One region of the Arthrobacter sp. Y3222053 genome, then DNA from elsewhere that is predicted to be linked to it. Evidence: riboswitches for the same ligand, from Rfam matches in the RefSeq annotation. Region 1 holds a riboswitch; the other holds the start of a gene.
What was found. A riboswitch is a leader RNA that binds a small molecule or an ion and turns the genes downstream of it on or off. The one in region 1 is predicted to bind cyclic di-AMP.

Region 2: it holds a riboswitch for cyclic di-AMP, as region 1 does, so the genes downstream of both, AC5RUW_RS15805 (M23 family metallopeptidase) here and AC5RUW_RS06605 (LysM peptidoglycan-binding domain-containing protein) in region 1, are expected to answer to the same signal.

Annotation. Positions count from the first base shown of each region.
Region 1 is NZ_JBNHIA010000002.1:517,252-521,135, reverse strand. It holds gene hrpB (ATP-dependent helicase HrpB) at 1-1,451, shown strand, start outside; gene AC5RUW_RS06605 (LysM peptidoglycan-binding domain-containing protein) at 1,630-2,520, opposite strand; cyclic di-AMP (ydaO/yuaA leader) riboswitch at 2,524-2,670, opposite strand; gene AC5RUW_RS06600 (TrkH family potassium uptake protein) at 3,048-3,884, shown strand, end outside.
Region 2 is NZ_JBNHIA010000008.1:49,083-52,966, reverse strand. It holds gene AC5RUW_RS15820 (MFS transporter) at 1-173, shown strand, start outside; gene serC (phosphoserine transaminase) at 208-1,335, opposite strand; gene AC5RUW_RS15810 (iron-dependent transcriptional repressor DtxR) at 1,621-2,316, shown strand; cyclic di-AMP (ydaO/yuaA leader) riboswitch at 2,398-2,607, shown strand; gene AC5RUW_RS15805 (M23 family metallopeptidase) at 2,717-3,373, shown strand; cyclic di-AMP (ydaO/yuaA leader) riboswitch at 3,499-3,655, shown strand; gene AC5RUW_RS15800 (NlpC/P60 family protein) at 3,659-3,884, shown strand, end outside.

The DNA.
Region 1 (3,884 bases):
CAGCCCCGGCCCACCCGACGCCGGAGATCGCCGCAGCCGACCTGGCCGGCGCGGCCCTGCTGCTGGCCTGCTGGGGCACGCCGGAGGGCCGCGGCCTGGCGCTGCCGGACGCCCCGCCCGCCGCCGCGATGGCCGACGCCGTGGCCGTGCTGCGGGAACTGGGTGCCGTTGACGGGTCGGGCCTGGCAACGCCGCTGGGCCGCCGGCTGGCGGAGGTTCCGGCCGACCCGCGCCTTGCCCGCGCCCTGCTCGACGGCGCCGCATCGGTGGGCGCGACGGCGGCGGCCGAAGTGGTAGCCATGGTGTCCTCGGACTTCCGCCCGGACGGCGCCGACCTGCCCGGACTGCTGGCGGCCCTCCGGCGCGGCAGCGAACCGGGAGCCGAGAGGTGGCGCGGGGACGTGCGCCGCCTGTCGGACCTTGCCGGCTCCGTGCGCGGGCAGCGGTCCACAGCGGGCAACGCTGCGGGCCGGGTGGTGGCCCTCGCCTTCCCGGACCGGGTGGCCCGCCGGGTACCTGGTGACGGGCCGGAACAATACCTGCTGGCCTCGGGCACGCGTGCAGGCCTGCCTGCCGGCAGCCGCCTCGCCGGGCAGCCCTGGCTGGCCGTGGCCGAGGTCAGCCGCGCGGCCGGCAGGTCGGCGGCCGGCACCGGAGCCCTGATCCGGGCCGCGGCCCCGATCGAACCGGCGGACGCCGAAGCGGCAGCCCGGACCCTGATGACCGAGCAGGTGCACGCACGCTTCACCGATGGACGGGTGACCGCCCGGAAGGTGCGGAGGCTGGGCGCCATCATCCTGTCCGACACGCCGGTGCGCGCCTCGCGGGAGGAGGGCCGGTCCGCCGTCGCCCAGGCGCTGCGCGAGGGCGGCCTGGACATCATCGGCTTCTCGGAGGCAGCCGACGGCCTGTGCCGCAGGATGGCACTGCTCCACCGGGAGCTTGGCGCGCCGTGGCCGGACGTCTCCGACACCGCACTGCTGGGCAACCTCGAGGACTGGCTGCTCCCTGAGCTGGAAGCCCTGGCGCAGGGACGGACGGCCGCGGACGTGGACCTGACGGAACCGCTGCGCCGCCTGCTGCCGTGGCCGCAGGCGGCGGACTTCGACGAGCTGGCGCCTGAACGGCTTCAGGTACCCAGCGGCTCCCGGGTGCGGATCGCCTACCCGGAGCCCGGGGACCCGCAGGCGAGGCCGGTCGTCGCGGTGAAGCTGCAGGAATGCTTTGGATGGGCCCGGACCCCGCGGCTGGTCTGTGGTCGGGTCCCGGTGCTGTTCCACCTGCTCTCACCGGCACGGCGGCCGCTGGCGGTCACCGATGACCTGGAGTCCTTCTGGAACGGTCCGTACCGGCAGGTCAGAGCCGAGATGCGTGGACGGTACCCCCGGCATCCCTGGCCGGAGGACCCGTGGTCGGTGCCGGCGACGGCCAGCACCAAGCCGCGGGCGTGATTCGACGCGGTCAGGGCAATGGAGCCGGCCGGGTGAAGGCGGGGCTCCCACGGCTGTTGAGCCGGAACGCCGGTCGCACCGGAACGGCGGTTAAACGAAAACGGACACCCGGCCCCGAAGGGACCGAATGTCCGTTTCCTGCTCCTGCTGTTCCGGCGCCGGGGCGTCGGAGCAGCAGCTACGCTACGCGGTAGTAGGCCGCGCCGGAGCCGACGTTGGCGGAGTTGATGACGGTCTGGTTGCCGTTCCAGCCGCTGTGGATGGCCTGGCCGTCGCCGATGTAGATGGCGATGTGGGCGAAGCCCATGCCGCCGTCGGCGTAGTAGATCAGGTCACCCGGCTGCGGGTCGGACACGGGGGTGCCGTAGGCAGCCAGCTGGGCCGGGGCCAGGTCGCCCACGGAGTGGCCGGCGGCGCGCAGCGCCACCTCGACCAGGACGGTGCAGTCCTGGACGGCGCCCATCTGGGCGTAGGCCGAGTTGAGGATGACCTGATTGGTGGCCGAGGCAGCCGTGGCCGCGGGGGCCGGGGTCACGTCGACGGACTGGGTGCTGAAGGTGCCCAGGTCAGCCGGAGCAGCCGCAGGCGCCGGAGCGGCGTAGGTCTCGGTGTAGGAGGCGGCGGCGTACTCGACCGCTGCCGGTGCGGCGGTGGCCTCGCCGGCGTAGGTGATGACGTCGCCCGGGTAGATGATGGACTCCATGCCCAGCCCGTTCAGGCTGAAGATGCTGTCCAGGCTCACGCCGTAGGTGGCGGCAATCTGGCCGAGGGTGTCTCCGGAAACCACGGTGTGGGTGCCGGCCGGCGCTGTTTCCGCGGCGACGGTCTCCACGGCCGGGGCAGGTGCGGCGGCCACGGGAGCGGCGGGTGCCGCAGCCGGAGCCGGGGTGTAGGAATCGTTGGCGATGACGCCGGCCTGGGCCGGGGCGGCCATGCCGAGCATCAGGCCGGACCCTGCGGCAACTGCGGCAGCGGTTCCTCCGATGGTGCGTCCGCGGCCGAGGGCGGCCTTGGAGATGGTCAGCCAGGCGGAAGTCTCTGCGCGGTGGCGTGCACGGGTATTGGACATGTTGTTACCTCTCCCTGTACCTGCGAGGTGAGCTGTCGGATGCGGATGGGAGTCACCCGGCTGCCGGAAGGCCGGCAAGCTTAACCCCTAGGATTCGTGGAACCCGGAACTGGTTCCCCCGCCCCTGCCATGGTTTTGATCTTTGGACCTCGGAACCGGTGGCAAGGTTCGGTATCCGGCCGAGGGCGCCGCGCTGGGGGAGCGGCACTTGAAGAACACTACACATCGATCACGGTTTGATAACCATTGGATATCGGGTTTGTTATTAAGCTCTCAGAACTTGACGCGGTACCGTCTGCACGATACTCGAAACGTCGTCGCAGGTCAGGTCGGGAGTTCGGGCTGCGGGTCTGCGAAACGCCCGGATTCGCTTCGGCGGCAAAGATTACGGCCTGCCCTTGACCGCATCGTGCGGGAGTGATCCGCTCGACGTGCCGCAGCGCCGTCTCGGGACGGATTGAGCCTTCCTCCACGGGAAGCGCCCGCCTCGCGCTGACTGCGGAGGCGGGCCGCGGTAGCGTCAAAACGTGGCCAGACCCCCGGGCGTGCTCCACGGACATCCCCGCCGCCGTCCTCCTCCTGCCCGGACCGTGCTGGGGGGATTCGCAGCCGCGGCCGCGGCGGGAACAGGGCTGCTCCTTCTTCCCGGCGCCACCGAGGGGCCCGGCGCGGCTGCGTTCATCGAGGCGCTGTTCACGGCGGTTTCCGCGCTCTGCGTCACCGGACTGATCGTCGTCGACACCCCGGGACACTGGAGCAGCTTCGGCGAGGCCGTGATCCTCGTGCTGATCCAGATCGGCGGGCTGGGGGTGATGACCACCGGCGCCGTCATCGGCCTGGCGGTCGCGAGGCGGCTCAGCCTCCGCACCAGGCTCACCGCGGCGGCCGAAGCCGGCGGCGGGCGGCCGGTGAACGCGCCTGCGGTGATCCTCGGCGTCGTCCGCATCACGCTGCTGACCGAGGCCGCCGTCGCGGTGATCCTTACGCTGCAGTTCGGCCTTACCTACCGCATGCCCTTTGGGCAGGCGTTGTGGTACGGGGTTTTCCACGCCGTCTCGGCCTTCAACAACGCAGGCTTTTCCCTGTTCAGCGACAACCTTGCGGGCTTCGCGGCGGATCCGGTGGTCTGCCTGTCCATCAGTGCCGCGGTGATCCTCGGCGGACTGGGCTTCCCGGTGCTGATGCAGCTGCGCCGCCATCTGTTCACGCCGCTGGCCTGGTCGCTGAACACCCGCCTTGTCCTGCTGGGAACGGGAGTGCTGCTGGCGGCCGGCACCCTGCTGGTGCTGCTGGTCGAAAGCGGCAACCCGCGGACCCTGGGACCGCTGAGCTGGCCGGCCCGCCTGCTGGCCGCCTTCTTCCAA
Region 2 (3,884 bases), on a different contig from region 1:
TCGGACCCCGCTGGGGGCTCGGGGTGGCAGCCCTGTCCGGGCTGGCGGCCGCGCTGATCGGAGCTGTCTGGGCCTGGCGGGCCGAACGGCTCCGGCTGGCCTACGACCGTTCGTCCCGGCGCCGGCTGCGCCTGGTCAGGGCCCCGGAAAAGCAGCAGGGCCCGGACGCCTGACGGCATCCGGGCCCCGGGCGGGCAGGCTGCTGCCCTACAGGTTTTCGATCACGAAGTCGATGCTGCGCAGCAGCGCACTCACGTCCTCCGGGTCGATGGCGACGAAGGTGGCGATGCGCAGCTGGTTGCGGCCCAGCTTGCGGTACGGCTCCACATCGACGATCCCGTTGGCCCGCAGGGTCTTCGCGACGGCCGCAGCATCGATCGACTCATCGAAGTCGATGGTCGCAATGACGTTCGAGCGGTCCTCGGGCCGGCTCACGAACGGGGTGGCGACGCCGGAGGCCTCCGCCCAGCGGTAGATCCGTCCGGCCGAATCGGCGGTCCGTGCAGCCGCGAACTCCAGGCCGCCGCTGTTGTTGAGCCACTGCACCTGGGCGTCCAGGGTCACCAGCGTGGACAGCGAGGGGGTGTTGTAGGTCTGGTTCAGGCGGGAATTGTCGATCGCCGTCTGCAGGTTCAGGAAGTCCGGGATCCAGCGGTCGGAGGCATTGATCCGCGCCGCGCGTTCCAGCGCCGCCGGAGAGAACAGCCCCAGCCACAGTCCGCCGTCGGAGGCAAAGTTCTTCTGCGGCGCAAAGTAGTAGACGTCGGCCTCGGACACGTCCACGTCCAGGCCGCCCGCCGCGGACGTGGCGTCGATGAGGACGAGCGCGCCGTCGTCGGCTCCGCCGACCCGCTTCACCGGAGCGGCCACGCCGGTGGAGGTCTCGTTCTGCGGCCAGGCATAGACGTCCACCCCGGCCTCGGCCTGCGGCTCGGGACGGGTGCCCGGCTCGGCCTTGAGGATCGAAGACGCGGCGAGGAACGGCGCCTTGTTGGTGGCGGCGGCGAACTTTGATCCGAACTCGCCGAAGGACAGGTGCTGCGCCTTTTCCTGCACCAGGCCGAAGGAGGCAACGTCCCAGAAGGCGGTGGAACCGCCGACCCCGAGGACCACTTCATAGCCCTCGGGGGCGCGGAAGAAGGCGGACAGGCCTTCACGGATGCTGCCTACCAGGCTGCGCACCGGGGCCTGCCGGTGCGAGGTGCCCAGCAGCCGTGCGCCGGCGTCCGACAGGGCCTGTACCTGCTCGGGCCGGACCTTGGAGGGGCCGGCGCCGAACCGCCCGTCCCGGGGCAGGAGTTCGGCGGGAATGGTCAGTGCGGGGTTTTCGCCCATGGTCTCTACGCTCCAGCGGATTCGTCAGTGCATTTCGCCCTTTCATTCTGCCCCACGCGGCGGGCCCGGCCCATTTGTGAATCGGGTCGCAGCGGCGTCGGGAAGGACTGCCTCCGCCTGCGGCTTTTCCCGTGCAGGAGCGGGAAAAGCCGGGGGCGAACCGGCAATCGGGTGATTGCCCGGGCTGAGTCGCGATGGGCTAACCTTGGGGCATACCAGGGACCTGTGGCGGCCGATGCTGCCCGCATCCCACTTCTTCCGCACGATTTCAAGGAGCGGCCGGCCATGACGGATCTCATCGACACGACAGAGATGTACCTGCGGACCATCCTGGAGCTGGAAGAGGAGAACATCGTCGCCCTGCGGGCCCGGATCGCCGAACGCCTGCGCCACTCCGGGCCCACCGTGTCGCAGACCATTGCGCGAATGGAGCGTGACGGGCTGGTGGTGGTCTCGGGCACCCGGCAGCTGGAACTCACCGAACTGGGCAGGGCCCGAGCCGTTGGCGTGATGCGCAAGCACCGGCTGGCCGAACGCCTGCTCTCGGACGTCATCGGGCTGGACTGGGCCTACGTCCACGACGAAGCCTGCCGGTGGGAGCACGTGATGAGCGAGCGCGTCGAACGCCGGCTTTACGACCTGCTGGGCCACCCGACGGCATCCCCTTACGGCAACCCCATCCCCGGCCTGGAGGAGCTTGGCGGCGTGCCCGCTCCCGGTGCGGCCGCCGACACCGTCTCGCTCGCCACGGCCGTGGCCGGCGCGGGGGAGGGCCAGAAGTACCAGCTCGTGCGGCTTGCCGAGCCCATCCAGGTCGATCCCGAGCTGCTGGGCCAGCTGGACGAGGCCGGCCTGCATCCCGGCGCGGAGCTGACCGCGGAAACGGTCGGCGGGTACATCTCCGTCCGTGTCCCCGGAATCGAGGGCGCGCTGGAACTGCCGCCCGAAGTGGCTTCCCACGTCTTCGTCGCGCAGCGCTGATTCCGCAGCGCCGATAACGGAATGGTAAATTTCGGCGCTGTTCCCCTATAGTGTTTGACGACGCTGAACCACCATCGTTATCCGGCCCAAATGCCTAACCCTGCCGTTGGGCCGGAGCACCATACCGTTCGCAGGCGGGGGCGGAGGACCCAATTCTTTGGCAGCAGCCGCTGCCTCGGGGTGAAGCCTCCACAGCAAGCAGCATGGCAACAGCCGTGCTGCCGGCCGGAGGCCGAGTGCTTCTCCACTCGAATCCGACAGCTAACTTCGCAGGCTTGAGAGAGGGAACCACTTGTCGAAGCATGCTGCTTCGGGCAGGCGCCGTGCGTCTGCCCCGGCAACACCTGCGCGCCCGCGCTCCCAGAGCGGACGCCGGCGGGCCGAAACCAAGCACCACTCCGTGGGGGACACCGCCCAGAAGGTTGCCATTACGGCGGCGACCTCCGGCCTCATCCTGAGCGTCGCCATTCCTACCACAGCAGCGGCCGAGCCGGAACCGCAGGTGCAGGCCGCTGCTGCGGTCCAGGAGACCGTCACGGCTGATCCCGCCGCCCAGGTCAGCTTCGAGCGCGCCGGCCTGAGCAGCCGGTACGACCCCGAGGCCCGCCTGCAGGAGGTCACGGTGGCGGCTGCGGCCTCCTCCGTCACCCCGGCCGCCGCCAAGGGAACGCTGGCCAAGCCCCTCAACGCCGAAATGGTGTCCACGTCCGGGTTCGGCTACCGGGTGTCCCCCATTACCGGCATGAGCGGAGAGCTCCACCGGGGCCAGGACTTTGCAGCGGCCTGCGGCACGGATGTCACTGCGGCTGCGGCCGGAACCGTCACCTTCGCCGGCTGGCACCCGTACGGGGGCGGCCAGCGCGTCGTCATCGACCACGGCAACGGTGTCGAGACCACCTACAACCACCTCTCCGCGATCCACGTGGCCGTAGGGGACACGATGGACCGCGGCGCGCTCCTCGGAGCCAGCGGATCCACCGGCGCCTCCACGGGCTGCCACCTGCATTTTGAGGTAATGGTAAACGGCGACGTCGTCGACCCCCTGGGCTGGTTGTAACCGCAGACATACCGTTCTGTGACCGGAACGTGACATTCCTGAAAGCTTCCTGTAGGGTCGTCACCGTGCCCGGCACCCCAACGGCCAGGCACCCTCGAGCAGATCGCCTAGCTCTGCCACTGTTTGAGGTCCGTTCGCACAATCGCATGGCAGGGGCGGGGGAACCAATTTTCGGGCACCGTTTGGTGCCCTTGGGGTTAAGTTGAGCGGCTTCGCGCCGCCCAGCCGGGTGACTCCCATCCGAACCCGACAGCTCACCTCGTAGGCGTAGGGAGAGGCACAGCTTTGTCATCACGCACCCATGGCCGCCGTCGGGCGGCCAGCACTTCCACGAGCCCGCTTGCAACCGTTGGCCGCCAGGCTGCCGTCGTAGCCGCCGCGTCCGGCCTCGTGCTGGCCGCCGGTATCCCGGCCCAGGCCGCCCCGAGCACCGAGCGCCAGGCACTTGAGGCCCTGCCCCTGAACATCGTCACCGGCGGCGGCGCCCTGTCCGTTCCGGCCGACGCTCCGT